Regions from separate parts of the Thalassotalea sediminis genome, predicted to be linked through region 2. Evidence: predicted binding sites of a transcription regulator. Region 2 holds the regulator's gene; the other holds the start of a gene.

Region 1 (15,975 bases), 430 kb from region 2:
AGTCGTGAAAGCAGACCATCAAGGTTTAGGGTTAGCAAAGACACTGCTCGAGCATTGTATACGCCAACACGCAACAATTGTTTGTTTTGCAGCACCAAACTTGAAAACGCTTTATACAAAGGTGGGATTATCAATGCTGCCGGATAATCAAATCGAGCAGCATTTAAATGAAGTACTAAGCTGTCGGTATCGTAGCTATCAAAAGCAACAACCGTTACTAAACGCTTTTATTACCTGCTAATGAAGTGTTATTAACACAATTAGCAAGATAGGTAATGATATCGTTTGACTCATATAACCATTCAACGCGATCGTTATCATGTTCAATACGTAAACAAGGCACTTTGCGTTTACCACCTTGTTCAACCAAAGCTTGATTAGCATCTGTTGATTTATTGATATTCTGTAAAGGTAATTTAATACCGTTACGTTTCATCGCACGACGCACTTTTACACAAAATGGACACGCAGGTAATTGATAAAGACTCATATTCTCAGTTGCTTGTGCAATTTCAGCCTGCTGTTCCAAGGTAAGTTTTGGCGAGCGTGGTGAAAATACAAAGTCAAAGAACAAAATAATACGGCCAATTACCCATCGTAAAATAAACATCTACAGCAATACCTTCGGTTAAATTTTAAAGCCGCGCATTCTAACAGTTGCAGTGGCAAACAACAATAAGGTGCTGTGCTGTCTCATCATGCCTCTGCTAGCTTTGTAAGTAATGCGGGTATACCAATAGCTGCCGTCTGTTCTAACACCGTTAATTTATCTCGTTGTCTTAACGCTTCGTTAAGTTGTGGTTTAGGATCAATATAGTAGACATCCGCCTGTTCAGGAGCGTAACTCACTAAATTTGCAGCTGGGTATACTTGCATAGAAGTACCAACAACAATAATGGTATCAGCACAAGTGACCTGTGATACAGCATGATTTATTTGGGGTACGTCTTCGCCAAACCAAACAATATAAGGTCTAAGTTGTGCTCCTTGAGGACAAACATCACCAAGTTGAATATCACCATCCCAAGGACAAACAAATTCAGGGTATAGTGTACTTTGTGCTTTTTTCAATTCACCATGTAAATGTATAACATTTTCACTGCCTGCTCTTTCATGCAAGTCATCAACGTTTTGTGTGATAATAGCGATATCAAACAGCGTCTGCGCCTTTGCTAATGCGTAATGCCCTGCATTGGGTTGGACTTCAGTCAATTGTTTACGGCGTTGGTTGTAAAAGTCGAGCACTAATGATTGATTTTGATACCAACCTTCTATACTGGCTACTGACATAACGTCATGGCCTTCCCAAAGGCCATCAGCATCGCGAAAGGTATTGATACCACTTTCTGCGCTCATACCTGCACCGCTCAACAATACTATCTTTTTTAGCTTGTCCACCATTGTCGACTCTTCAACTGCTTATTTATCAATTAAGAAATTGTATTGATTAAAGTTATCTGCAGCAACTTCACATTGAATTATTAATTCACTATCATGTAATTTTTTGCTGAACAACGTTATTTGGTCATTGGACCCTATAAAAAGAATGCTTAAGGAAAATACGTGTCAGAAAGCACCATTGAAGAAAAAATGGCAGCGCTTGAACTCAAGCGTTTAACATTAGAAGTTACCGACTTAGAAAAACCGTTTTACCTAAAATACCAATTTTTGAGTATAGCTACGCCTGTTTTTATTGCGTTAATTCCTTTTTTAACCGTAAGTGTCAACGCCTACTTTGATAAAACAAAGCGACAGTTAGAGCAAACAAAGCAAACATTAAGCGCTGAAACAAAGCAACTTCAAACCAAGAATGACACACTTAAGAAAGAACTTCTTTCACTATCAACGCTATCAAAACAATACTTAACTGCATTGAACAAGAAACACACCACTTATAACCAACAATTGAAAAATATTGGTGATTCGTTAGAGAGTACGGTTAAGCAAAACGAAAAACAAAAACTCGATAAAAAAGAGCAACAGCTCATTACACAAGACAATCTAGTAAGTCAGCGCATTAATACTCTCTCTAACGAGCACCTAACTAGTTTAACCAGTATGAGCCAACAATTTACTGACAAGTTGCAAGAAGTCATTGACGCCCAAGTAACAATAAGTAAATAATATCGTTGTGATATCGATAAAGATGTCAACTTCGCAAGCTATAGATTGACCAATGAAAAGGAGAAAAAATGATTGTTTTATTTACCCACCCGGCAGTGAGTCAAAACTAATTTAACAACGTTAAATAGCCCTTTCTTATTTCTGCCCGGTGTTTTCACAACACAGGGTTAATGCATACCATTATCCCTAATACTTCTTATTGTGTAAAAACACATAATCGAAGGGATATATCAATGAATAATAACTATTCATTAAGCCAACTAGGTTGGCAACCATTTTTTCAACAACAACTCTCACTTGAAGAATATGAAGACTGTCAATGTGGACGTATAACGGCGCACCACCGCAACGACTATATTGTACAACTTGAATCACAATCTATTACTTTACCTATAACCATGAGTTTGCCGGCAATGACGGTTGGAGATTGGGTTTTATTAGACGCAGAACATCGTTTTATGCGGCTGCTTGATAGAAAATCGCTATTTTCACGAAAAGGCGCAGGAACGCACGCCAAAGTACAATATATTGCTGCTAATATCGATACCTTGTTTGTCGTGATGTCTTTGAATCAGGACTTTAATTTAAGCCGACTAGAGCGGTATCTTACGTTAGCCTTCGATGCCGACGTCGAACCGGTAATAGTGCTTAGTAAATCTGATCTTTGTAAAGACGTACAAAGTAAAATTGCCCAAGTTCAATCATTGAATCCTTTGTTAATGGTACTCGCCGTGAACGGATTACTAACATTTTCAGCGGCACAACTTGCTCCGTGGTGTAAACCAGGACGGACCGTATCATTTGTTGGTTCATCCGGTGTTGGAAAATCAACCTTGATTAATCAATTGTTAGCTGAAAACGTTACCCGCACAAGTGAAATACGTAAAGGTGATGATAAAGGTAAACACACAACAACTGCACGTTCGGTATATATTAGCGCTGATAACGGCATTATTATTGATACCCCTGGTATGCGCGAATTACAACTCATTGGCAGTGAAGAAAGTATACAGCATGCTTTTTCTGATATAGAAGCGCTTGCTGAAAAATGTCGATTTAAAAATTGTAATCATGTAGATGAACCCAACTGTGCAGTTCAAAATGCGGTAATGGCAGGTACGCTTGATAGTCGTCGATTAACAAACTACCACAAGTTACTACGCGAACAGCTCCACAATAATGCGACACTAAAACAGCAAAGAGACAAGGATAAGCAATTTGGAAAAATGATAAAACAAGTGATGAAAGATAAAAAACAACATAAAAACCCGTATTAATGGTTTAGCAAACAAGCGATGTATAACATTGCTTGTTTGCTTTTACGAGCTAACGGCTAACCATACTGTTTATAACTTTTTAAAAAGCAATACAAACCTATCTGTTTTACGTCTAATTTCTGGTTTAAATGGCGAAATAACTCTTGAGTCATCAGGGTTTGCAAGTAAATCGCTTTCTTGTTCAAGTACAAAACCATGTGCGCTGACTTCATCAATGACATATTGCTTATCAATGCGATGTAAATCTTGTGCATATTTAACACCACTTTTTTCTAACGCAGAATGATCAACGATTACTAGCTTGCCATTTGGCTTTATGGCAGGAAAAACTTGGTCAAATAACTTTTGCTTATCAATGTCCCACCCTTGAGCTTTATGATATATATCGTGATAACCCAAGATAAAAAACACCGCGTCAAATTGTGCAGTGCTCACGCCTAAATCTTCTATTTCTCTGTCATAGCGAATAACGTTTGGTAATCGGTCATTTGCTAAACGTTCAACAAGCTCTTTGTTTACATACGGCATATACGCTTTATTATTATGTAAATATACACGCCCTTCTGAGCCCACGGTATTGGCAAGTAATTCAGAATAATAACCACCGCCACCAAGTAAATCTAAAACTGTCATGCCTGGTTTTACTCGGCTCATTTTAATAATCTCAAGACCTTTACTATTGATGTCTCGTTTTAAGTCTTGCGCTGAACGTGATACCGTTTCTTGTGCATTTATAAGAAAAGTAGGTAACACCATAAAAACTAAAATGCACACTTTTATATATTTACTCACCATAATGTTTCCTTGTTTAACCATTCGTTATCACTGTAGTCCATTTGACATAATGTACGCAGCATAGCTGTGATAAACGTACTGATATTTGTGTTGAAACGATAAGCTGTTAGATATTTGCGATTATCACCAAAGCATGATGTAACACAATAAAAGAGTGCAAACAGTAACGTCTCACTTGTATTGCTTTATTATCACGGCATAATGAGAGTTAGCAGACTTGAGTGGTAATTTCCGTGTCTAAAATGATTGATAAAAACTTCCATGATAAGCCGCTTAAAGCTGGTGGCCTATCTTCATTAACATCGACAATTAAACATGTTGTTCAAAGCCAACAACCAAACACCAATGTAAAAAACCTACTAAAAGCCAATCAAAATAAAGGCTTTGATTGTCCAGGATGTGCATGGGGTGATGAAAAAGAAGGTTTGCTTCAGTTTTGTGAAAATGGCGCAAAAGCCATTGCGTGGGAGTCAACCAGTAAAAAAGTCGACGCCGCATTTTTTGCCGCTCATACAGTAAGCGACTTAATGAAGCAAAGCGATTATTGGTTGGAATACCAAGGCCGACTAGTAGAGCCGATGCGTTATAATGCAGAAACTGACCATTATCTCCCTATTAGTTGGCAGGACGCTTTCGATTTAATTGCCACACATTTAAAACAACTAAATTCGCCTAATCAAGCAGAGTTTTATACCTCGGGCCGTGCAAGTAACGAAGCCGCTTTCCTTTATCAATTATTTGGCAGAATGTATGGTACAAATAACTTTCCTGATTGCTCAAACATGTGTCATGAGGCTAGTGGGGTCGCCTTAAATGAATCTATTGGCATTGGCAAAGGCACCGTTGTTCTCGATGATTTTGACCATGCTGATGCGATCTTTGTCTTTGGTCAAAACCCAGGCACTAACCACCCAAGAATGATGAATGCGCTTCGTAAAGCGGCTCGAAATGGCTGTAAAATAGTGACATTCAACAACCTAAAAGAAGTGGCGTTAGAGCGTTTTGCGAGCCCACAGGATCCGGTAGAACTTCTAACACCAAACGCAACAACGATAAGTCATGCCTATTTTACCCCAGTGTTAGGCGGTGATATGGCGGCTGTTAGAGGTATTGTAAAAGTAATATTAGAAACGAATACTAAAGCGTTACAACAAGGGAATAATGCAGTTATCGATAACGATTTTATTTCACAGCATTGTAAAAATTTTGATGAATATATCAGTATCGTTGATAAAACAACATGGCAACAAATAACGGAACAATCAGGCCTAACAGAACACGACATTCGTCAGGCTGCCAATGTTTTCTTAAACGCAGATAAGGTTATTTGTACTTGGGCCATGGGAATAACACAACACAAACATTCAGTGGCCACAATTCAAGAGATTGTTAACTTACAATTACTTAGCGGTAACATTGGTAAAAAAGGTGCCGGTTTATGCCCTGTTAGGGGGCATTCTAATGTGCAAGGTAACCGTACAGTCGGTATCAATGAAAAGCCGAGTAAAGCATTTGTCGATGCAATATCAGAAATAGCGCAACAGCCTCTTCCCTATAAGTCCGGTCATAATGTATTTCACGCGCTAAATGCACTGCTTGATAAAAAAAGTAAGGTGTTTATTGCGTTAGGCGGTAACATTGCTTCAGCGGCGCCAGATACAGCACAGACCTACAAAGCGCTAAGAAATACCACACTTAATGTTCAAATTAGTACCAAGCTAAACCGTAGTCACTTGTTGGTTGGGCAAGATGCATTGATTCTTCCTTGCTTGGGTAGAACTGAAATTGATGTGCAGGCATCTGGCGAACAAAAAATTACGGTAGAAGATACCTTTAGCATGGTACATGCGTCTCAAGGTAATGTACCACCTTTAAGTACAAAGCAAATGTCCGAAACCGCTATTGTTGCTCATATCGCTCATGCAACACTTGGTGCAACCGCAGTTAATTGGCTTTCGCTTGCTAGTAATTATGACAACATTCGTGAATTAATTGCCAATGCGTTACCACAGTTTTCACAGTTTAATGAAAAAATAAAGCAGTCCGGCGGATTTTATTTAGGCAATAGTGCAGTAGAGTATCAATGGCTAACAGAGAGTAATCGCGCACAGTTTAGTGTGAACTCCTTGCCTGATGCGCTCGTTAAAGATCTGATGCAAAGCCACGCACCAGAGAAAAAAACGCTATTTACATTACAGTCGCTACGTTCACATGATCAATACAACACCACAATTTACGGCATGAATGATAGGTATCGCGGTATAAAGAATTCGCGTAATATATTATTTATTAATGAGAAAGACGCTAAAAGACTAGGTTTTTCTGACGGTGAACGCGTTGATATAACGTCAATTTGGCCTGATAACATAACTCGAAAAATATCAGGGTTTAGTTTGTTTTTTTACGATATACCGCAAGGAAACTTAGCAGCTTACTACCCAGAAACAAACCCTTTAGTGCCCATTGAAAGTGTTGGTGATAGATCCTATACCCCAACATCTAAAGCAATCGCAGTATATCTCGATAAAAGCATTGAACAGCGTATTCTATAATGAACATCAGCCAAAGGTATCAAAACTAATGAAAAAACGAATAGTATTAACTGGAGGGCCAGGCGGTGGTAAAACAACAGCGCTAGACCTTATTCGTAGAGAATTTTGTGGCAAGATCGCATCAGTACCAGAAGCTGCGACAATGATGTTTAGCGGGGGCATAGATCGTGCAAAAAACGATACTGTTTTACGTACACAACAAGTAGCAATTTTTAACTTACAAAAGCATCTAGAAGATATTCAACGAGCTACATATCCAGAGTGCGTTGTATTGTGTGACCGTGGCAGTTTAGACGGCCTTGCGTATTGGCCAGACAGTAAAGAGGACTTTTTTAAAACAATGGGCTCCTCAATTGAAGAAGAATTTGCCCGATACGACGCAGTAATTTTCTTTGAAACAGCAGCAAAATCAGGTGAAAGTATTCGCAGTAATAACCCGATAAGAAATGAGTCAGATAAAGCTGCCATTGAATTAGACACAAAATTACAAGCTATTTGGTCACAGCATCCAAACTTTAATCTCGTCGGCAGTTCTGAATCTTTTATACGTAAAGTATTGTTCGGTATTATGACAATTGAAAATGTAATAGGCCAATATAAACATTATTAATGCACGATTACGCAATCCAAGTAACGTTAATTATTAACAATAATTGATTACTAATCACACATTACTGTAAAGTTTTCGTGCAAATTAGACAAAAGTCATAAATTAATAATTAAAAAGTTATTTTACCATCTTGAGTTATTTCCCTAGAATCCCAATAACAGAAGCTATTAGTATTAAATCAATTTGGAGTTTTTCATGAGCGAAGCAAGACATTGCCCATTACTCATTTTGGGTTCAGGCCCTGCTGGTTACACGGCTGCAGTATATGCTGCACGAGCAAATTTAAATCCTGTAATGATTACAGGTATGCAACAAGGTGGCCAGTTAACGACTACCACTGACGTGGAAAACTGGCCTGGCGACGCTGATGATTTAACAGGCCCAGCATTAATGGAACGCATGCAAAAACATGCAGAGAAATTTGATACTGAAATTATTTTCGATCACATTGAATCTGTTGATTTAAATACGCGTCCATTCAAGTTAACCGGCAGTAGTGAATATACATGTGATGCTCTCATTATTTGTACGGGTGCGTCTGCACAATACTTAGGTTTACCTTCAGAAGAAGCCTTCATGGGCAAAGGTGTTTCAGCATGTGCGACATGTGACGGTTTTTTCTATCGTAATCAAAAGGTTGCCGTTGTTGGTGGCGGTAATACTGCTGTTGAAGAAGCACTGTATCTATCGAATATAGCATCGGAAGTTCATTTGATTCACCGTCGTGATACCTTCCGTTCTGAAAAGATCCTCACTGATCGTTTAATGGATAAAGTTGAAAACGGCAATATCACCTTGCACCTTGATCGTACCTTAGACGAAGTACTTGGTGACGATATGGGTGTTACTGGTGTGCGTATTAAAGATACCAAGTCTGATGCAACTGAAGATTTAGATGTAGCAGGCGTATTTATCGCCATAGGTCACAAACCAAACACTGATATCTTTAAAGACCAATTAGAGATGAAAGATGGTTATTTAACAATCAATAGCGGCACCTCGGGTAATGCAACGCAAACAAGCATTGAGGGTGTTTTTGCCGCCGGTGACGTAGCTGATCATATTTATCGTCAAGCCATTACATCAGCGGGTGCTGGCTGTATGGCTGCGTTAGATGCAGAGCGCTACTTAGACGCTAAATAACCCAAGGCTACGATTTAGATGTCAGAGACTCTCCAATGGCTTGAATCAGGAAGTCTCTCCTTTCCTCCCCCTGACAAGGCTCTGCAAGATCCAAACGGCTTGCTTGCCATAGGGGGAGATTTAACACCTGAGCGTATCAAGAGTGCTTACCAAGCTGGTATCTTTCCTTGGTTTAGTGAACAAGATCCTATACTTTGGTGGTCACCTGATCCTAGGGCAATTATTTTTCTCGAACAATTAAAAATAAACCGCACATTAAGAAAGTTCATCAAGAAATGTCCCTATACTGTTAGTTTGAATCACGCTTTTGAAGAAGTCATTGATTATTGTGCTGACGCTCCTTTTCGCAACGAGGAAACCTGGATAGTTGATGATATGAAGCAAGGTTATATTGAGCTTCATAAACAAGGATATGCTCATTCAATAGAAGTTTGGTACGAGGATGAACTTGTTGGTGGTTTGTACGGTGTAGCAATCGGTGGTTTCTTTTCTGGTGAGTCAATGTTTTATACCAAATCTAATGCATCGAAAATAGCATTAGTTTCCCTGGCACAACTATTACAAACACAACAGATACCATTTATTGATTGCCAATTATTAAACCCTTTCCTTGCGGATATGGGCTGCATTGAAATACCTAGAGTAGCCTTTTTAAAGCAGCAACGCATTGAAACAAATCGTCAGTTACCTAACTCTTTCTGGCAACCAAGAACGCTACCCTTGGCTATACTGTAAATTATGAACAATAGTTATAAACTTGGGGTAAGTCAGGAATTTCCTTGTAATTACTTACCTGAAAAAGAAGAACGCTTATTAATTGCCGTAGACGAACGACTACAAACTAGTGAAAAATACACTTGGTTAATGCATCAAGGTTTTCGTCGTAGTGGTGATCAAATATATCGCCCTTATTGCGAAAACTGTAACGCATGTCAATCACTGCGCGTTGTTGCCGCCGCCTTCAAGCCAACAAAAAGCCAAAAACGATTACAAAAAAAGAACCAACATTTAGTTGTGGTAATTAAAGATACTTTACAAAACTACTATTACCCATTGTACGAACAATACATCAACGAAGTACATTTTGATGGCGCTATGTATCCGCCTAGCGAAAAGCAGTTTCAATCATTTCTTTCATCACAGTTGTGTTCACAGTTATTTATTGAACTATGGCACGAAGAAACATTAGTTAGCGTTGCAGTGACTGACGTACTCGAAGATGGTTTATCAGCAGTGTATACGTTTTATCACCCTCAATATCGTAAAACAGGTATCGGTAGTTATTCTATTTTAAATCAAATTCAAGTAGCCATTTCACACAAAAAAACCTTCTTGTATCTTGGCTACCAAATAGACGACTGTCAAAAGATGAATTATAAAAATCGCTACTTCCCGCACCAAATATTGCAAAATAATCGCTGGCAAACGATAAATAAATAGCAGTATAGCTTTACTTTAGCCGAACATTTGTGCATGATCTGCGCAGATTTTTTATCAATGCACAAAATAGAGGTTTAACGCCCAATGGCGAAAGAAGAAAATATTGAAATGCAAGGTACGGTTTTAGATACCTTACCAAACACTATGTTCCGTGTTGAATTAGAAAACGGACACGTAGTTACAGCTCACATTTCAGGCAAAATGCGTAAAAATTACATTCGTATTTTAACTGGCGATAAAGTTACCGTTGAATTAACGCCGTACGACTTATCAAAAGGCCGCATTATTTTCCGTGCAAGATAAGTTTTAAATAAGATTACGTTAATAAAGCCCCTTCTTGGGGCTTTATTTTTATCTACGACTTCAACGCACGTTTTAAGCGCCCAACCTTATACTTTAATGCTTTTTCTACTTGTACTTCCCTTTGGTTTGCAAACGTATAGTTATTATAAAGCACCAAAATGCCAGCAAACTCCTTTGATGCTAATTCATTTACCGTTTTTATACGTTTGATGTAGTCTCGGTCAGTTTCTTGGTGCTGTCTTAAGATCCCTTTATTCGCAAGTAATTTTAAGGCTCTCTCATATAGCTTTAGCACCGATGTCTTTTGCGATATATTAACTAGCGTTAACCACCGCACAAGAAAGAACAAACCAACACTCAATAAAAAACCAACAAGTATTAACAGTGCTGTTTTCGTTGCTATATGTTTACCAAACCAAGAGGTAAGCAAAGCAAACTGCGTATCACTCGAATAATTGATCACCAATTTAGTCCATTGATAATCAATGGTGTCTAAGTAGAGCCGCGCTGTTTGCAACAAGTTACCTTTGAGCCATTGTGTAACATTAAAGTCACTGAGTTGCTCACGTTCCTTCATAAGTTGAGGAGAAAACCCTTGCTCTACACGACTTGGATCTACCGCTGCAGTAGGATCAACCCTTACCCAACCACGGTTTTCAAACCATACTTCACTCCAAGCGTGAGCATCGCGTTGATATACGCTGTAATAATCGCCTTGTTTATTCAATTCTCCACCTAAGTAACCTAATACCACTCTCGCAGGTATTCCAGCAGCACGCATAATAAACGTAAAACTGCTCGCATAATGCTCGCAAAAACCCGCCTGTGTCGAAAAATAGAATTCATCCAAAGAGTTATTCGTTAATGGTGGAGGCTCCAAGGTATAACGAAATGGACTTAAGCGAAATTGCGCTAACACGCTGTCTATTATTGCTTGAGGATCATTATATTGTTGCTGCAACCTTTGTCCCAATTGATACAGTTTTGGGTTGCTAGCCCGATCAACTTTTACGTTACGGCGCTTTTGAAAGCGCGTTTTATAGAGTGTAAGGGGCTGGGTTAAGTTACTCCGCACGTTATAAGCGAAAGGACGGGTAATATCACGTTGTGAATAAAGTGAGTAGTCGTTCAATGTAATGACTTGTTCATTATCTGTAAACGACGCCAACTCGCCTACATCTAAAACAAACATCCAAGGTTGAAAACTCGGTGTTAACACAACTTGATAATCAATAATCTGTTGTTCTCCAATTGCCGCGATACGGGTTCGCGGTACTTTTTGGTATTGCTTTATATCAGCTTGATGTTGATGGCTACGATGCCAAGATTTGCCATCAAAGTCTTCTAGCACCATTGCTCGCCAATAAAGTTGTTGGTAGTCAGGTACTTGCTGTTCAAATTCAACACGAAAGGCCAATTTATCGGATAAAGCAAGCTTCGATATATCACCAATTTTTAACGTATCACTTAACCCCGTTTCTATACCTTTTGACTGAGGTACTTGCCAAAATGGTGGAATTTTTGGGAACACCACAAAGAGTAAAATGGCTAAAGGTACACTTTGTAATAACAGCTTAGCAGCGTAAAAAAACTGCACCTTCAATTGCTCCTTAGGACGAAATAAACTTGCTAAAAAACATAAGTTAACGATGAAAATCAATAAAACAATGACAGCGAAATAGATAGATTGTTGAAAAATTAATGCACAACTTAACAGCAATAAGCCAATTAGATACCACTGATAAAGATCATAACGCCTACGCAGCTCTAAAGGTTTAAGTACGTACGACAAACAAAGTAAATGCAACATGGCAGACAACAGTCCTAAAGACTTACCCGTAACCAGCAATAATAAACACCCTGACAAAGCAATAATGGCTTTTAACCATGTTTTAGGTTTAGGTAATGATTGTCTATAAATACCCCATTGCCACAGCAAACTGATTGCCGCTAACGCAATAAACCACTGTGTAAGCTCAGGCGCAAGCACGGCAAAATTGGCGATCGGCAATACAAGCAACCACATGGAAGAAAACTTAGGTAACTGCCCTCTTATCGTCGTCATCATCAAAGCTCCGACCTTTCTACCTGAGCCTGAGATGAATGCACACTTGTTTGTTGATTATATGTCGCGATGGCATGCAAGCATTGCTGGGTGTGTTTAACCCCTTTATTCGTTGCAATCTTACGTTTATCAAGTTCAACAGCAAAAGACTGTTGTCCTTGTGTAAGATCGAGCACAAGGTAACACAGTTGTTTCAACTTATTTTCTAATAGCGAAGCTGGCATATCCGCAAGTCGTAACACTAAATCATCATGCCTTACCGTTCTAGCCGTTTGTTTAATTTGCCACGCTTGACCCTTAGCAACGTTTTTCCAAGCAACACGACTTAACGGCCAACCTTGCTGATACGGTGTTAGTGCGAAAAAATCATCGCCATCAAATTCAGGTAACGCGCTTTGACCATTATCATCGTCGCTTAACATGGGTGATAAATCAGCCACCTGACATACTAAGGGTTTAGGGTATACGACAACAGAGACAGGAAATCTAATATGTGTCCAAGTACGAAACAAGCCAAGTGGGAATTCACTTTTCAAGGTAAAACGCGCTAATGAATGTACACCTCTTTGGTCATAGAACACCTTACTTTTCAATGTAGAATCGCCGTCAACAATAGAGCAAAAATCGCTTTGTTGGTCGGCAAAAAAATAACTCACCGCATAAAGCTTGTGCTGACTACTAATGTTGAGTGAGACATCTAAAGCCTGATCAACTTGCGTGTAAAACTCCCCTTTACAGGAAACTTTAATCCCCAATAAATTCTGAAAGCTATGAAGCATTACAACAATAAACAAGCTGGATAATAAGTAGCAGACAAACAAAATAAGGTTATTTTGATAGTTTGTGCCCAAGATGAACAACAAAACAATAAATCCCATAAATGACGAGCCAAACAAAGTTGGTAATATGTAGATAGTTTTATGCGTTAACTGATGGCTTTTTTTAACCTTTATACGATTATCTACAAAAGCAAAAAAGCGGCGGTTTAACGTATGTTTTAGCGAATTTAGCATAAATAAATACTCGCTAATCTAAACCAAACGGATTTTCACTACTCACTTTCGATAAAATAACATCAGCAAAATTACTCACACTTCCGTTTGCGCTATCTGTTTGAACAGCATGGCGACTTCCAGCAAGCCGATGCTCGCATACTGGCGCAAAAACAGCTTTAATATCGTCAGGTAAAACATGGTTTCGATGATGAATTATCGCCCACGCTTTTGCCGCAGCCAGTAATGACTTTCCAGCCCTTGGTGATAAGGGGTTTATCGCCAAGTCACTGTTTCGAGTATATTCACATAGTGCGATAACATAATTGATGATCTCGTCTGCGACAAAAACAGCTTTCACTTGTTGTTGTAGTAACTTTAATTGTTCAATATCTATTGCAGGTGCGATCGCGTCAAATAATGCAGAATTGTCGCCTTGCAAAATGGCACGTTCTGATGCCCTGTCAGGAAAACCAAGTGATATTTTCATCATAAATCGGTCTAATTGCGACTCTGGTAAAGGATAAGTACCTGAGTGAAACAATGGGTTTTGAGTCGCAATAACAAAAAAAGGATCGGGCAGCTCATACGTTTCACCGTCAACACTCACACGGTTTTCTTCCATCGCTTCTAATAATGCACTTTGCGCCTTAGGGCTAGCACGATTAATTTCATCGGCAAGCACCACTTGATTAAAAAGAGGCCCTTGATGAAAAGTGAAAGACATCTGTTGTTGATCAAAAATTGAGACACCAATTATATCAGCGGGTAATAAATCACTGGTAAATTGCACCCGCTGATAACTCAACCCTGAGGCACTTGCGAGCACATGTGCTAACGTTGTTTTCCCCATACCAGGCAAGTCTTCAATAAGTAAATGCCCTTTGGCCATCAAACATGCCAATGACAGTTTTACTTGTTGTGGTTTTCCTATAACAACTTTTTCAATTTGTTCGAGTATTGATTCAATATAATGCTGCATCGACATCCTTTCATTTACTGCTTGATAAGGCTAAGTATTAAGCATAGACGTTTTGTATATAAACTCACTTTATCGCAAATTGACCTGATAAAATAGGCTAATTTATGAGCCGCTTAAACACCACACATTACCTGTTCGTTTTTTGACCTCTATCAAGTTTTTAACCAATGCTTTAAATCATAATAACAATGAATGTAGCAAACGAGATCAGAAGCGATGGGACAACAAATTGAACGGACTAGCTTCACAGATAGAGAAAAAGAAACCTTTCAAGCTCGACTATTTGCTCAGCTCGAGCAGTTAAAAACGACTTTAGCTAAAAGTGGCTTTGGCGATGAACAGTTAAAAATGGGTGCGGAGCTTGAGATGTACCTTATTGATAGTCATGGTAACGCAAGCCCTTCAAATGAGGCAGTCATATCAAGTATCAATGACCAACAATTTCAACATGAATTAAATCAATATAACTTGGAGTTAAATTTAAGTGCCGTAAAGCAAACAGGTTCGCCTTTTAGTCAACTAAAGCAAGAAATTAATCACAAACTTGCAGTTTTAAATAAGGTTACAGAGCAACACCAATGTTCTGCCTTGCCAATAGGCATACTACCGACAATAAAGCATGAACAATTAAACAGTTCTTGTATGACCGGGATAGCGCGATACGCCTGTTTAGCTGATAAAATTTCAAAGCAACGAGGTGAGCACTTCCGCGTTTCAATTAACGGCGATGAATCTTTAGATATCGACTTTCGTGATATTTGTGCAGAAGGCGCAAACACGTCTTTCCAGGTACATTTAATGTGCCCGCCTGAAAATATGGTTAAATTATTCAATGCCGCGCAACTAACACTACCATTCGTTACAGCAATAGCAGCAAACTCACCAATATTTTTAGGCAAAAATTTATGGCATGAAACAAGAATCGCTTTATTTAAACAATCCTTAGATGTAAGAAGACGAAATCAATATCCTTGGCACCAACCAACACGTGTTAACTTTGGTCATGGTTGGGTAAGAAACTCAATTTGGGAGCTCTTTGCACAGTCAGTTTCATTGTATCCCCCCTTAATGCCCTATCTAAGCCCTGACAATACAAAAGATAGCTATCACGAGCTTTGTTTTCATATGGGTACCATTTGGCCATGGAATCGCCCTGTTTTTTCAACCGAAGGTAATGGCCATATAAGATTAGAATTTAGAGCAATTCCAGCGGGACCAACGCCTGTAGATATGATCGCTAATGCTGCGTTTGCCATCGGCCTTGCCAATGGTTTTATCGATAAAATTGATGAATATTGTGCGTATATTCCGTTCCAATTTGCCGACTACAATTTCTACCGAGCTGCGCAATACGGTTTAGATGCGAAAATACTTTGGCCACATCAAAACCAATATCAACCACAGGAAATTGATATAAAACAAGTAATGATAAAATTATTACCAATAGCTCACCAAGGTTTGACGAATCTCAATATTTCCGCCAAAGAAGCAGATTATTATCTCAACATCATTGAACAACGTTTAATCAACAATGTTACCGGTGCGATTTGGCAAAAACAGCGTTTTAATCAGTTAACCAGTTCCTTATCAATTGATAAGGCATTAGAGCAACTCGTTAAAGATTATCAAACCCAGTATCAAAGCCATGCCCCCGTATCAACTTGGGAGTAATAATGAACATTGATTTTAAAG
Region 2 (15,975 bases):
GTTTGTCGCCGATGAAAGCCATTTTAATTTCGTTAAAAGCAACAAGGCACCAATGGTTTGCAATTTTTAGTATTTACCTTGTATTAATGTTGCTGCTAGTGGCGAGCTTTCTACCTTTAGTTATATTCGCTAAATCGTCTATTTCATTAGTTGGCGGTATTATGACGATTTTTGCGCTCACCTATTTAGCACCTTTGTTTTATAATGTTAAAGGTGTTTTATACCGGGAAATTTTTGGTATGCAAGTTACACTGCAAAAAGGCAGTGATTCTCCAGTTGACTCAACTTTTTCAGCATAACTTAGATAAACAGGAAGTGATTACTTAATGAGGTATGTTAAGCATTATGTGCTAAGTGCACTTTGGCTAATCGTATTATGGGCCTTGATTAAGCCTTTGCTTGAGCAAGACAAATATAAAGTTGAGCAAGTCTCTCCTGAAACAAAAAAGCCATTAGAAAAAACATTAGAAGAGCAACCTCTGCACAACGTTGCATTACCTGATTTTGAAAATTTTAGAAATATTAAACATAAAAAAACAGCATTTTTTAAGTTTATTAAGCCGGCTGTGGAAAGAGAAAACAAACGGCTAAGCGAACTAAGAAACACCTTGTTACAATGGCAAGATTCAATAACGTTCAATAAAGCGTTATCTCGTCAAAATGCATTAAAAGTTGAAGCGTTAGCGCTTAAATATAAGCTCAATACACGCTTATCTATTGCAGATAAAATAGATATTTTATTGACACGAGTTGATATTGTGCCAACACCATTAGTGTTAGTTCAAGCGGCTAACGAATCAGCATGGGGCACATCACGTTTCGCACGAATAGGGTTAAATTTCTTTGGTATTTGGTGTTATCGAAAAGGTTGTGGCATGGTACCAAGTAGCAGGGATGAAGGGCTAAAACATGAAGTTGCCGCTTTTCAAAGTGTTGAACAAGCGGTTGCACATTATATGCTAAATATAAATACTAACGCTGCCTATAAAGTACTGAGAAACATAAGAGCACAGTTACGAGAACAGAAGTTGCCTGTAAAGTCAGATATATTGGTGACAGGGCTATTACCATATTCAGAACGTGGTTCGGATTATATTTTGGAAATATCTGAAATGTTGAGGCACAATAAAAATTATATACATTAAGTATTACTTAGCGTTCAAAAAGCCATTGTTTATACAATGGCTTTTTTTATTGAGAACTCAAAACCGCCTCCTATGGAGGTGTAATAGTGTATTCTGGGCTTTGCCTGTAAAGCTTAGTTTAATAGTATTTATTGAATTGTTTTCAAGTAGCTTTTTAATGCTAAATTGCAGTGACGGATCCGATAGGAATGGCGTATACCATCCCCCATTGAAGCGATAACCGCAATTGTTTTTTAAAGACGCTAATGTTTATCAGCCAAGGATGGCTGACACTGACAGCGCAGGGATGGGTATTTGTCAGAGCGGCTGACAGTCTATAAATATTGCGGTTATTGTTCGCTGTATAATGCGAAGAGGGTGTTGTCAGAGGGAAACAATCGATTTTTCTTTCTGTCGTGCTGTCGGCATAACGACAATTTAACGAGAGTGATAAACAATAGATGAACGTATTTTACGATGAACTCAGTAGTCGCTGAAAGATATAAGCTCCCTTACAGGGAGCCTTGTCAAAGTCACCTTTATTAGAGGTGGAGTATTTATTTATATGGCTGTTTATGCGAAGTATATAAACTTTAGTAAAAATAGCGTCGCAAGTATCAATACGCTGAGAGTTATGTCTTTAAATTGTCCACTAAAGGCTCTTACGGCAACGTAACTAATAAAGCCAAATGCAATACCATGGGCAATTGAAAAAGTTAAAGGCATGGTAATGCATATTACTGCAACAGGAACTGCTTCAGATAGGTTATCCCATTTTACATTGACTAAACCCGCTAACATTAACACTGCTACGTAAAAAAGAGCTCCGGCGGTAGCATAAGCAGGTACCATAGCAGCAAGGGGAGAGAAAAAGAGCGATAATAAGAATAATACACCGACAACAACAGCAGTAAGGCCTGTTCGCCCTCCAGCGGCAACCCCAGAAGTACTTTCAACGTAGCTAGTCGTGGTTGATGTACCAAGCATGCTCCCAGCAACCGTGGCCGTTGAATCGGCTAATAACGCTTTTCCAAGCCTTGGTAAATTACCACTTTTATCAAGTAACTTACCACGTTGTGCAACGGCGATTAAAGTGCCAGAAGTGTCGAATAAATCAACGAATAGAAAAGCAAAAATAACACTAAGCATGCCAACTTCTAAAACACCTGCAAAATCAAGTTGCATAAACGTTGGTGCGATTGAAGGGGGTAATGAAAGTACCCCGTTATATTCTATTTGACCGGCTAAGACACCAAGCGTGGTGATGATGACAATCGCGATCATCACTGCGCCATTAACTTGTCTGTTAACCAAACCAACAATGATAAATAAACCTAGCGCTGCCATAACGGCTGAAAAGGATGTGATATCGCCTAAACTTACAAAAGTTGCGGGGTTATCAACGATAATACCGCTATTCTTTAGTGCGATAAATGCTAAAAATAGACCTATTCCCGCAGCAATTCCATACCTTAGAGAGTGTGGAATTGAGTTTATTATCCACTCTCTAATATTAAATAAACTTAAGATAATAAATACACAGCCTGAAACAAAAACGGCGGCAAGTGCAACTTGCCAGCTGTAGCCCATATCGAGTACAACCGTATAGGTAAAAAAGGCATTTAATCCCATCCCTGGCGCAAGAGCGATTGGGTAGTTAGCAATAAATCCCATGACGAAGCAGCCTATGGCAGCAGCGAGGCAAGTCGCTACAAAGACCGCATTTTTATCCATACCTGCGTCAGCGAGCATTGCTGGATTAACAAAGATGATATAAGCCATCGTTAAGAAGGTCGTTATACCGGCAATACATTCTTGTTTAAAATTTGTATTATGAGCAGATAAGCTAAATAAACGTTCTAACATAATTATTCACTGTAGTAAGTAGAAGGAACAGTGAGTCGCCTTCCTAATGGTTACTCGATTGTTTGTGTATTAGATATTTGATACATCAATAATTAATGATTCATCTATGTTTGTAGATGAAACGGTCTCTTTCGAAAAATCATAAGCTTCTCTTGGTGTTTCACGATCAAGCGGTAAATTTACGAAATCAAACAAGGTGTTATCTGCTAATTGACTAGGACTTACATTGCTAATAGATTTGAATATATTTTCTATTCTACCCGGCGTTTGCTTATCCCATTGCGTAAGCATGGCTTTAATGTTTTGACGTTGCAGGTTTTCCTGTGAACCACATAAGTTGCAGGGAATAATAGGGTATTGTTGAATATCAGCAAAGGCAACTAAGTCTTTTTCACGACAATAGCTCATTGGACGAATAACAACATTGCGATTATCATCGGAGCGTAATTTTGGCGGCATGGCTTTTAATTTAGCACCAAAAAACATATTTAAAAATAAGGTTTCTACGATATCATCCATATGATGGCCTAAAGCAATTTTAGTGGCGCCAATACTTTCAGCAAATGAATACAACGTGCCTCTGCGTAGGCGTGAACAGAGCCCACATGTGGTCTTTCCTTCAGGAACTTTTTCTTTAACGATTGAATAGGTGTCTTTATCAACGATGTAATAAGGAATATTCAGTGATTCAAAATAGTTTGGTAATACATGCTCTGGAAAACCAGGTTGCTTTTGATCAAGATTAACGGCGATCACATCAAATTTGATTGGTGCTGACTTTTGTAAACTCAACAAAATATCGAGCATGGCAAATGAGTCTTTACCGCCACTGATCGCAGCCATAATAACATCACCTTCTTCAATCATATTGAAATCGGCAATCGCTTTACCTACTTTACTTCGTAGTCTTTTTTGCAGCTTATTGGCTTCGTACTGGTTTTTGCGATTATCGATATTTTTCATCATTTATTGGCATGTCGTTTAAAAAATGGTGCGTATTATAAAGAGATTATCTAGTGATGATAAGTAAAAAAATAACCAGCAACGAATGCTGGTTATTTTATTTATAAAAAACTTGCTTATCTTACATTGCAATTATGTTAACTTTGCAATGGTGAAACATAGCCTTCTGGTTTTAACGCTAAAACATCACAATTTAATCGATCAATAACATGTTCAGCTGTGTTACCGATCAAAGCAGCGGATAATCCTGTTCGTCCAATTGTGCCTAGTACCACGAGCTCAGCATCAAGTTGTTGTGATATTTCGTCAATAACATCTTCAGGAAGACCTTCTTTTACATGTGTATTCCCAGCGTCAATATGATACTTTTTCGCATGTGCAGTCATGGCTTCTTCATGGTGTTGACGCATAGAGTCGTTATACTCATTAGCGTTAAATTCTGGTATCTCTATGGCGATATTAACGGGTGTACCCGGATAAGAATTTACTAAATGAACATTACCATTAATAATCGAACCTAGTTGCACCGCTTCTTGTGTAATTATATCGTTAAGAGAGGTATGTTCAATTTCTTCACTACCCACATTAATAGAAGCAACAATATTACCGTTCTCAGGCCAGCTATGATCTTTAACAAGTAATACCGGGCACGGACATTTTCTGAGAATATGCCAATCAGTTGGTGTAAATATTACTGATTTTAGCTTATCGTGTTCATGCGTGCCTTTGATAATAATGTCAACGTCGTGATGAATTGCTTGTTCAATTATTGGTTCGAAAGGACGATTGTGCCAAACAACTTGATGACGTATTGATATACCTTGAGGGTTTTCAGTGGCAATAATATTTTCTAACCACTGCTTTCGGTCATCGATTAATGACTGGCGCATTGCCTCTCTTTCTTCGCTAGACAACATCGTGGTCATTTCATAGGAGAAATCATAAATAGATAAAAATGCGGTAATACTTCCATTTGTTTTTTGTGCAAGCTCAATCGCTCGCTTTAACGCTTTTTGTTCTTCGGTCGTTGGATCTATCACCGCTAATATATTTTGATACTTTTCCATATTATGACTCCAAAATAGTGTCTTTATTGATCAATTATAGTGATTATAAGAAGAACCGCACTTAAATTAATTGTTTTAAATCAAAGCTTGAAATAAAAATTGTACAAACAATCCTTTAACCTGCACTTTCCACTAATTTATCCAGATCTACAATGGTAATAAATTTTCCATCAACGTTTATGATACCGTTTTTATGGAATCTATTGAGTAAACGACTTATTGTTTCTACCGTTAAACCAATATAATTTCCTATATCACTTCTCGTCATTGTTAATCTAAATTCTGTTGCAGAAAGGCCACGATCTTTATAACGATTACTTAAACTTGATAGAAATGTGGCTAATCGTTGCTCAGCATTTTTTCGGTTTAAGAGTGTTAACATTTCTTGATCTGTTTTAATTTCTGCACTCATCATTCTTAAGATTTGCTTTTTTAGTTTAGGCATCGTATTTGATAGCGCGTCAAGCGTATCATATGGAATTTCGCAAACCATAGATGTTTCTAATGCCGTAGCAAAGCTTGAATGTTCTGAAAGTGCGATGGCTTCAAACCCCAATAAGTCACCAGCAAGATGAAAACCTGTGATTTGTTCTTCACCACTTTCGTTTACGGTAAATGTTTTAAAGGTGCCAGATCGTACAGCATACAATGATTTCATTTTATCGCCATCATGAAATAATTGCTCGCCTTTATGAATAGGGCGCTTTCGATCGATAATTTGATCCAACGTTTGTAGCTCTTGTTCATTAAGAGAAAAGGGTAAACAAAGTTCACTAATGCTACAATTTTGACAATGAATATGTTGTTGACCTGAACACTGATTGTTATACATAACGTCCCTAGGTACAGCTATTTGATTGCTCGAATAGTATTAAAACATGACGTGATATGCAAACTTTAGTGTAATGAGTCCATAAAAGATTAAGCCTATCGCAATTAAACGCCTGACCCAGCGTTTTTTAAAGAATAACGTCAGGCTTTGAAACCCCAATGAAACAGTGAGTAATGCGGGTAATGTACCAAGACCAAAGAAAAACATGATGCCCATACCGCTAACTGCACTGCCGGATGCAATAGACCAGGTCAGTGTAGAATAAATTAACCCACAAGGTAACCAACCCCACAACATGCCTAGTCCTAACGCCTTAGGCATTGAATTAATAGGTAATAGACGTTTGCTTAATGGTTGTAATTGTTGCCAAAAGCCACGTCCGAGTTTTTCCACATGATTAAGCCAAAATAGCCATTGACCAATGTATAGGCCTAAAAGAATAAGAAAAATACCCGCAATGACTTTTAATATAATAACTGGAAATCCAAGCGCTTGTACGCCCAAGGAACCTGTCCAACCGGCAATGAGACCAAGGAAGGAATAGGTAATAATGCGTCCTAAATTATATGCTGAGATATAATAAAATGACGTTTTACTTTGTTTCTCAACGGCAGCGGTTAACATAGTTGAAATACCACCACACATGCCAATACAGTGTCCCGCGCCTAGTAAGCCAATTAAAATAGCTGAAAAGTAATCAAGTGTCATTTGTCGCGAAGGTCATTTTGATCGTGTTCAGGTTGAGGTTTACGATCATTTTTATTTTTGTCTTCTTCAAACAAAATACTTAAACCTTGCTTTTCTAGGTCATCGAATTGATCAGATTTTACCGCCCAAAAGAATATATAAATGCCAAGTGCAGTTAAGAGAATTGCTATTGGGATTAAAACGTAAATTACACTCATAAGTTTCTGTCTATTTTACTTTTAATAGGCGTAGTGAATTTGTAATAACTAATATCGAGCTTAACGACATACCAATAACTGCCATATAGGGAGTTATGTAACCACATACCGCCAATGGAAGTACAATAGCATTATAACCAAAAGCCCAGCCATAGTTTTGCCAAATAATAAGTTTTGTTTTCTTCGCAATATTGCGTAGTAAATTGATTGAATTAAGTCGATTACTTAATAAAATTACATCTGCGCCACTTTTTGCAACTTCAGTACCACTGCCCATAGCAATAGATACATGTGCTGCACCAAATACTGGTGTGTCATTAATACCATCTCCAATCATAGCGATGGTATAGTTATCTTGCAGTGCCTTTAATGTGTGCATTTTATCTGTTGCTGTTAATTGGCTATGTACTTGTTGCAGTTGCAATGCTTGTTGTACTTTATTACAGCCTTCTTGATTATCACCCGACAGCATTATCGACGCGATATTGTCACGCCTTAATGAATCAATAACGTTTTTTGCGTCATCTCTTATATTATCGATAAGTGATATAGCGGCAATAGTTTTGTTATCTATCGTGATGATACATGCATAGGAAGAAAACTGTTGTAGTTCAGTATTATTTAACAGCCACTTAGGTTTACCTATTTTAACTTGCTTGCCATCTATAATCCCAGTAACACCGTTACCAGCATCTATCTCTACTTGATCACTGATAATTTTAAAGTCACGATAACTTGCGAACGCTTTCGCTATAGGGTGCTCTGAATGCGCCTCGATACTCGCTGCGTAAGCTAATATCGTCGATTTGTCATAATCATTAGTGAGTAACTTTACTTCAGCGATTTCGAAGTCGCCTGTTGTAAGTGTACCTGTTTTATCAAAGGCTATGGCATTAATTTCTGGTACGGTTTCCATAACATGTGAAGATTTCACCATGATACCTGAGCGGTTTAAACGGGTGGTTCCACATGTTAGTGCAGTGGGAGTAGCTAGTGATAATGCACAAGGGCAGGTTGCTACTAATACTGATAAGGTAATCCAAAAAGCTTCTGAAGGCATGTGTTGTTGCCAATAAATGGCAGTGCCAATAGCTGTTAGTAATATTGTTGCGACAAAATACTGTGCAATGCTGTCAGATAGTTGTGCAATTTTTGGTTTATGCGCCTGCGAAGCTTCGCTTACACGAATTAGTTGGCTTAAAAATGATGCATTGCCGGCTTGTTTCACTTCAACGAGTAAGTTGCCATCGCCATTAATGGTACCTGCAAATACGCTATCGCCTACTTGTTTGTCGACAGGCATTTGCTCCCCCGAGAGCATTGCTTCATTGATTGGGCTTTTCCCTTGAGTAATGACGCCGTCTGCTGGGATCACTTCACCAGGTTTTACAATGACGATATCTGAAGGGATAAGCGTGCGTGCAACAACGTATTCTTCTGCACCTTCAGAAAGTTTAGTTGCAGTCATTGGCATTAACTTTAGTAAATTTGCTGATACTTCTGCCGCTCTATTTCTTGCTCTAAATTCTAAAAATTTTCCGATAAGCAGTAAAAAGGTAAACATAGAAACAGATTCAAAATACACTTCACCTGTTTGATAGATCGTTGCCCATGTACTGGCAATAAAAGCTAAGATGATTGCGATAGATACTGGTACATCCATTGATAAGCGTTTAGCCTTTAAAGCATTGAATGCCCCTGTATAAAAAATAAATGCGCCATAAGTCACGATAGGAAACGTAAGAAATAGACTCGTATATCTGAGGTAAACCTCAATATGTTCATCCATATCTGAGAATGCGCCAAAGTATAGGCCCACAGCTATCATCATGACTTGCATCATTAAAATGCCAGAAATACCTAAACGTTTAATAAATGCTTTACTTTGTGCTTTATTAGATTTTTCAACGTCATTTGCCTTAAAAGGTAGCGCGTGATATCCCACTTTTTCTATGGCAATTAAAATATCGCTAAGTTTTATGACATTGTCATTCCAACGAATGTTTGCTCTTTGTGTTGTTGCATTGACACTGATACTGCTAACACCAGACAGTTGATTAATCTGCATTTCAATTAACCAAGCACAAGCGGCACAGCTGATACCTTCTACAGTTAAAATGGCTTCTTTAAATTCACCATCTTGATAGATAAACTCACTTTGTAAGCTTTCTTCATCAAGTAATGTGCGTTTTTGTAACTGTTCAGGAATTAACGCTTCACCTTTTGGTGCTGATTCAGTTCTAAATCGATAGTAATCTGTTAATTGGTTGTCAACAATGGTTTGAGCAACTGCTTCACAGCCAATACAGCACATTGGTTGAGGGGTATTATCGATAGTGACAAATGCAGAGAAGCCTTTAGGGATGGCTTCTCCACAATGGAAACAAGATGTGTTCATAGCTTAATTAGCTTCGATAGCTTTAGGTATTATCTCAATAAAATCAGATTGTGGTAACGTAATAACGTTTTGTATTTTCCAATGCTGTTCAAACGGTGTAATCGTTACACGCCACTTTCCTGACACGTCCTGCTCAACAAATTGTCGATAATTACCGGACGCATCTGGTGTAAGTGCAAAGTAAAAATCTTTATCTTTTAAGGTCGAATGATAAAAATTAACATTTAACAATGGAAACTCTTTGTCTATACCTGTTGGTTTTATTACTAACTCTTGCTTATCAAGTTTTAACTCGAATTTCATACCGAGTTTTTGCGCAAGTTTTATTTTAGAAATTTCTAAATTTATTGCTTTACCTTTTTTGTAATAATCACCAACAACTAATGGATCTGGATCCGTATTGGCGATAATAACCGTTGTTATACCTGCGACAACGGCCGAAAAAGGAAGAAAAAATACAAGCCAAGCCCAGGGCTCTTTATACCAAGGTGTTTTCATGAAGTAATAACAGTTACTAAATAATGTCGCTATTATACTGATTTTAAATAGATGAGACTATTGAATTAAGTGTATTTGTTACTTTAGATCAAATTCCATAGTGAACAAGAAGCGCTTCTGCTTGCTATCGCTAAAAAAAAGGCCAGCATATTGCTGGCCTTTTAATATGACGTAATACGTATTACGCTGGTTTTACCGGACCAGACTGGCTTTGATTTGTCGCATGAGCACGTAAAGCTGACCTTCCTGAAGAGGCTACTTTCACACGGTCTTCACTATTAATAAACGCTGTTGGAATTTGACCAACGTTATGGTTTGTTAATGGTTTAAACATCTCTGCAAAAGCATGTCCTTTTATACGCTTACCACTGCTGTTTTCTTTAGCGTTTGTATTTAACGGTGACGCTTGTTTTACAATCTCTTGAATAACAGGCTCAACCTTATCAGCTTCCTGGTTATCCGTTACATTTTCTACTGTTTCACTAACCACCTCGACAGTAGTTTGGTTATCAGCTGGCTTTTCGCTAGATTCAGAAGCTGGTTGTTTCGCTTCTTTTACCGTCTCATTTGTAGGAGTAGAAACTTCCGTATCTTGGTTACTATCTGTAACTTTGTTTATTGAAGGTTCCACCGTTGTCGACGTTTCAACACTTTCTTGTGCTTCATCTTTTTGTAGCGGTTGTTCAACACTTTCATCCGTTACTTCATTTGATGTTGTCTCTGCTTGCGCTGAGTTTTCCGAAACAACAGGTGCTACCGGTTGTACTTCGGTTGCACTATTGGTTGAGGAAACGTCATTATTATCTTGAGCTACTGGTGTAGCTTCATTTGCTGGCTCTAAAGGCAAGTCCTGTTGAATTTCAACGTTTTTATTGTCTTGCGCAACCGCTTCTGGATATCGGGCTTCTACTGGATCAAGTGTTGGCTCGTTATTAACTTGCTCATTATTACTGTTTTGGCGTCTACGTTGGCCGTGAGAGCGTAAATGCCTTGGAGAACGTCTATTTCTAGTACGTTCTTCTTTGCCTTTTTTTGCATTTACGTCTTCAGTAGATGTTTCAGTTGTCGCAATTTCTTGAGCATTTGTAGCATCTTTAGTTAAATTTTCTTTAACTTTCGGTGTCGTTTCTTGTGCTTTTGATGGTTTTTTCGACGCATTTGCAGGTGACTTTTTAGTGTCTGCCTTTTCCGCGTTATTTGTTTGATCAGCTACACGTACCTTTTTGCGTACATTACGACGTTGCCTCTTCTCTGCAATTTTTTCTTCTTTAGGCTTTTGGTTTTTAGCCTGTTGGGGTTTTTTATGTTGCTTAAGCGGCTTATCTTTTTGATCTACTACCGGTTTCTCATTACGTCTATCAGCACGTTTTTCATGGCCGCGCTGATTTTTATTTCGTTGGTTTCTGTTACGTTGACCACCTCGACGTTCATAATCACGTTTGCCGTTTTGTCGTTGCGGCTTCTTATTACTTTCTTTAGTAACTTCTTCATTAGAAAATAATGATGAAAGCCATTTACCTATTGCAGCAAATAAACCTGTTTGTGCTTTTGGTTTTTCGCTTGTCTTCTTGTGATTAACTGGCGCTTGTTTAGGTGCACTCATACCTTGTAATAAAGGTTCATCTTTTTGCGTGCTCTTTGTATCAAACTTAGGCATAACGGCCAACTCAGGTTTGGCTTCTATGACTGCAGTTTGATAACTTGCTTCAGCAATACTCTCATCTTGTCTGACGCGCAACACTTCATATTGTGGTGTGTCTAAATGTGGATTAGGAATAATTAACACGCGGACACTGTGATGTTTTTCAACATGCATAACAGAACGGCGTTTTTCATTGAGCAAATACGTTGCAACAGGTACGGGCACTTGTGCTTGAACTTGCTGAGTATTATCTTTAATTGCTTCCTCTTCCATTAAACGTAAAACAGATAAGGCTAAAGATTCGACACCGCGAACATGACCAGTACCATTACATCGTGGACATACACCTTGGCTTGTTTCGCCGATTGAGGGGCGTAAACGTTGTCTCGACATCTCCAATAGGCCAAAACGAGAAATTCTGCCTAATTGAATACGTGCTCGGTCAGATTTAACTGCGTCGCGCATGCGATTTTCAACTTCACGTTGGTGACGTACAGGGGTCATATCAATAAAGTCGATAACAACAAGACCACCTAAATCACGTAGGCGTAATTGACGCGCAATTTCATCGGCTGCTTCTAAGTTGGTATTAAAAGCTGTTTCTTCAATATCTCCGCCTTTAGTTGCGCGAGCAGAGTTAATATCAATCGATGTCATTGCTTCTGTCGGGTCGATTACGATCGAGCCACCAGAAGGCAACCTAACTTCACGCTGGAATGCAGACTCTATTTGCGTTTCTATTTGATAATGCGTGAATAAAGGTACATCGTTTGTATAGAGTTTAACTTTACTAATAAAGTCTGGACGAACTACTTCAATATGATTGCGAACGCTTTCGAATGTTTTCGGGCGATCAATTAAAATTTCACCAATATCTCTACGTAAATAATCACGAATCGCACGTAAAATAACATTTGATTCCTGGTGGATTAGAAAGGGGGCTGGGCGAGATGCAGCTGCTTCTTCAATCGCTTTCCAGTGATGAAGTAAAACACTTAAATCCCACTCTAACTCTTCATAATCTTTACCAACACCAGCTGTACGAACAATAAGACCCATGCCTTTAGGCAGGTCAAGTTTGCTCAGTGATGCTTTTAGGTCTGACCGTTCATCGCCTTCAATGCGTCTCGAAATACCACCCGCACGAGGGTTATTGGGCATTAAAACTAAGTAACTGCCAGCTAAAGAAATAAACGTTGTTAAGGCTGCGCCTTTTTGTCCGCGTTCTTCTTTATCTATTTGAACGATTACTTCTTGTCCTTCCTTGAGTACATCTTTTATATTTGGACGACCTTGGAAGGTGTAACCGCTAGGAAAATATTCACGGGCAATTTCTTTCATCGGCAGGAAGCCGTGACGCTCTGCACCATAATCAACAAATGCAGCTTCTAATGAAGGTTCAATACGAGTGATTTTTGCTTTATAGATATTGGCCTTTTTTTGTTCGTGACCTGGACTTTCAATATCCAAATCATATAGTTGTTGGCCATCAACTAGTGCTACACGCAATTCTTCCGATTGTGTAGCGTTGATTAACATTCTTTTCATAGTTTCTGTGACTCATTTATATTAGTCACAGCACACCATGTGCTTAGTACACAAAGCAATCTTTCGCTTATGTAACAGCAGCTTGTCAGCCTCACGGGTGTCAATCTTATTACGCCAAAACTACGTAGTAAGCTGTTATTGTATTCCTGATTGTTGCTCAGTAACGCTTATTTGAAGCACTACTAAAAATTCTGTCTTTATGTGCTCAGCTTGTGTGCTGTGCTCAGTTAAATCGCTAATTAACCTTTATTTCTTTAGGTGTCATATATATTCGAGAATATAGCGATAATAACAATTGTTTAATTACTGCAATTTGCTCTGGACATTTTTTTATGTACGTGTTGACAGGATTCTCAAGTCAATCTCTACAATTAGCCGTTCAGTTAATAATTCATTTTGCGATTATTAAAGTAGCCATTCAATGCCTCTTACGATTCGCTAAAAGCAAGTTTTTTGCCTGTTGCATGTTCAAATATAGCGCAACTTTTCTATTATCCCACTTTTTATTAGAAAAAGGCAATTAAATCGTCAGTTTATTTACGCGATTATTCTATATTTTATGATAAACTTGCGCATTATGAACGATATTACAAAACCACAAGTTCGATTTATTACTGTAGATGTTGAAGATGCAGGTCAAAGAATCGATAACTTTTTATTAAAGACCCTTAAAGGGGTACCTAAAAGCATGATATATCGTCTTCTAAGAAAAGGCGAAATTCGTGTTAACAAAAAACGCACTAAACCCGATTACAAGTTAAATGATGAAGATGTACTTCGTATTGCACCAATTCGTGTTTCAGAGAAGTCTGCCCCCGTTTCTACTCAGTTAAATGTAGTTGCAAACCTAGAAAAGCAAATTTTGTTTGAAGATGATAGGTTACTAGTGATCAATAAGCCCTCAGGTATGGCTGTTCATGGTGGCAGCGGGGTAAATTTTGGCGTGATCGAGGCATTACGGGCATTAAGACCTGATGCACGGATGCTTGAACTTGTGCATCGTCTTGATAGAGATACTTCAGGGTGCTTAGTTGTCGCTAAAAAGCGTTCTGCGTTAAGAAACTTACATGAGCAACTTCGTCATAAAAAAGTTCAAAAATTTTATCATGCATTGGTAAAAGGTCGATGGTCATCAAAATTAACACGGGTAACAGAAGGCCTCAAAAAGAACGATTTGAAATCAGGTGAGCGGATTGTTGTTGTCGATAACATTAACGGCAAAGAGTCAGAAACCCGTTTTAAAGTTTTGCAATACTTTAAAGATGCGACCTTAGTGCGTGCGTTTCCTGTTACAGGGAGAACACATCAGATAAGGGTACATTGTCAAACAAAAGGTCATCCTATTGCAGGTGATAATAAATATGGACACCCTGAATTTGACGCACAAATGAAGTCATTAGGGTTAAAACGTCTTTTTTTACATGCTGCGAGTATTGAATTTACCCACCCATTAACAGAAAAACGGGTAAAAATAGAAGCGCCGCTAGAGAAATCTTTAGAAATACTACTGACGAAATTAACCGCAGAGAAACCATCATGAAACAATACCAACTGGTAATTTTTGATTGGGATGGAACATTAATGGATTCTATCGCGCGTATTATTTCTTCGGTTCAACAATTGGCAATGAGTGAAAACCTTGCGTTGCCAAATGAAGACGCGATAAAAGGAATAATTGGTCTAAGTTTAGATGAAGCATTAACAACGTTATTTCCTAATGCCGATAGCCATGATGTAGAACAACTTAAACGGGGTTATAAAAAGCACTATGTTGACCTTGATCCTACTCCTGCACCAATATATGACTATGCTCACCAACTGCTATCAGGGTTAAAAAATCGAGGCAAGTTTCTCGCTGTAGCAACAGGAAAAGCTCGAGAAGGACTTCATCGTGTTTGGCAAGAAGCTGCGCTCTGTGATTATTTCGACAGTTCGAGATGTGGTTGCGAATGTACTTCTAAGCCGCATCCAGACATGATCGAGCAGTTACTTGAAGAGTTTAATATTGCACCTGAGAACGCAGTTATGATTGGTGATTCTATTCTTGATATGGAAATGGCCAAAAGAGCCGGTGTAGATAGCATCGGGGTAACACATGGCGTGCATGAACGAGAAAAACTAAGTCTATATTCTCCCACAGCCATCGTTAATTCGCTTCAAGAAATAGAAGAACTCATAAATTAAAAGCACCCTAAGGTGCTTTTAATTAAATCGCTTTAGTAACATCTACCGACAGTTTTATTTTTTGGCCTGGTTGTAAATATTTTTTGCGGCTAAGGTTATTCCAACGCTCAATTTCTCTAATGGTGACGTTAAACTTATTTGCAATTCGCGCAAATGAATCACCTTTACGTACTCTATAGGTAATATTTCTTACGATTGGGTTTGATGATGGAGAGTTAGCGTAAGCAACTTTCGCTTTACGCCAAATAACCAGTTTTTGACCTATCCTGAGCGAGTCGCGCGGTGCCATGCCATTCCACTTCGCAAGTTTACGATAGTTAACACCGTAAGCACGGCTCAAGTCCCAAAACGTATCACCGGCTTTAACGATATGGGTAATTTTCTCTGAGCCTCTCGGTTTATTTTGTTTTTTCGCTAAACGTTGGTCACTTGATAAGATATATTTATCAAGTGACTTAGCTGCAACAGGTATTAATAAATGCTTACCTTCACGAATTTGCGTGCCGCGTATATTATTAATTTGTTTAATAACACTAATATCTGTATTGAAGCGTTTCGCAATTATGCCAAGGCTATCGCCACGTTTAATTTTATATCGTTGCCAAGCAAGTCGTTCTTTGGTCGAAAGTTTACTTAAACCTGATTTGAATGCGTCGACTTTATTGTTTGGTAATACTAAATAATGTGGACCATTTGGATCAGTTGCCCATCGATTAAACCCTGGATTTAAATGCTGTAACTCTTTTAAGGATAATTTTGCAAGTTCAGCAGCTTTTGCTAAATCAATCTGAGAACCAATATCAATGGCTGATATTACAGGTTCATCTGCAATAGCATAAAAGGAAACATTAAACGCTTTAGGGCGTTTTACGAGATCAGCAAGTGCAAGTAACTTTGGTACGTAAGCACGAGTTTCTCTGGGTAAATCAAGTGACCAAAAGTCAGTTG

What was found. Region 2 encodes FNR, which switches genes on or off when oxygen is low (the NO sensors DNR and NnrR bind a similar motif). Its sites were predicted from a motif close to TTGATCTAGATCAA; they were not measured.
Region 1: the regulator FNR is predicted to act here: its motif matches at 14,426-14,439, upstream of QUE09_RS07425 (glutamate-cysteine ligase family protein).

Annotation. Positions count from the first base shown of each region.
Region 1 is NZ_AP027361.1:1,646,401-1,662,375, reverse strand. Features, by position in the region: gene QUE09_RS07500 (GNAT family N-acetyltransferase) at 1-241, shown strand, start outside; gene QUE09_RS07495 (glutaredoxin family protein) at 218-610, opposite strand; gene QUE09_RS07490 (SIR2 family NAD-dependent protein deacylase) at 697-1,401, opposite strand; gene QUE09_RS07485 (hypothetical protein) at 1,564-2,124, shown strand; gene rsgA (ribosome small subunit-dependent GTPase A) at 2,358-3,401, shown strand; gene QUE09_RS07475 (class I SAM-dependent methyltransferase) at 3,471-4,196, opposite strand; gene QUE09_RS07470 (FdhF/YdeP family oxidoreductase) at 4,439-6,748, shown strand; gene QUE09_RS07465 (AAA family ATPase) at 6,777-7,358, shown strand; gene trxB (thioredoxin-disulfide reductase) at 7,554-8,501, shown strand; gene aat (leucyl/phenylalanyl-tRNA--protein transferase) at 8,520-9,236, shown strand; gene QUE09_RS07450 (arginyltransferase) at 9,240-9,941, shown strand; gene infA (translation initiation factor IF-1) at 10,026-10,244, shown strand; gene QUE09_RS07440 (transglutaminase TgpA family protein) at 10,297-12,312, opposite strand; gene QUE09_RS07435 (DUF58 domain-containing protein) at 12,312-13,322, opposite strand; gene QUE09_RS07430 (AAA family ATPase) at 13,336-14,283, opposite strand; gene QUE09_RS07425 (glutamate-cysteine ligase family protein) at 14,500-15,954, shown strand; gene QUE09_RS07420 (M14 family metallopeptidase) at 15,957-15,975, shown strand, end outside.
Region 2 is NZ_AP027361.1:2,073,467-2,089,441, reverse strand. Features, by position in the region: gene QUE09_RS09595 (hypothetical protein) at 1-299, shown strand, start outside; gene QUE09_RS09590 (glucosaminidase domain-containing protein) at 327-1,145, shown strand; gene QUE09_RS09585 (NCS2 family permease) at 1,698-2,990, opposite strand; gene ttcA (tRNA 2-thiocytidine(32) synthetase TtcA) at 3,060-3,953, opposite strand; gene uspE (universal stress protein UspE) at 4,091-5,020, opposite strand; gene fnr (fumarate/nitrate reduction transcriptional regulator Fnr) at 5,136-5,852, opposite strand; gene QUE09_RS09565 (sulfite exporter TauE/SafE family protein) at 5,892-6,560, opposite strand; gene ccoS (cbb3-type cytochrome oxidase assembly protein CcoS) at 6,557-6,757, opposite strand; gene QUE09_RS09555 (heavy metal translocating P-type ATPase) at 6,768-9,155, opposite strand; gene QUE09_RS09550 (FixH family protein) at 9,159-9,653, opposite strand; gene rne (ribonuclease E) at 9,835-12,843, opposite strand; gene rluC (23S rRNA pseudouridine(955/2504/2580) synthase RluC) at 13,421-14,383, shown strand; gene QUE09_RS09535 (HAD family hydrolase) at 14,380-15,027, shown strand; gene QUE09_RS09530 (LysM peptidoglycan-binding domain-containing protein) at 15,050-15,975, opposite strand, start outside.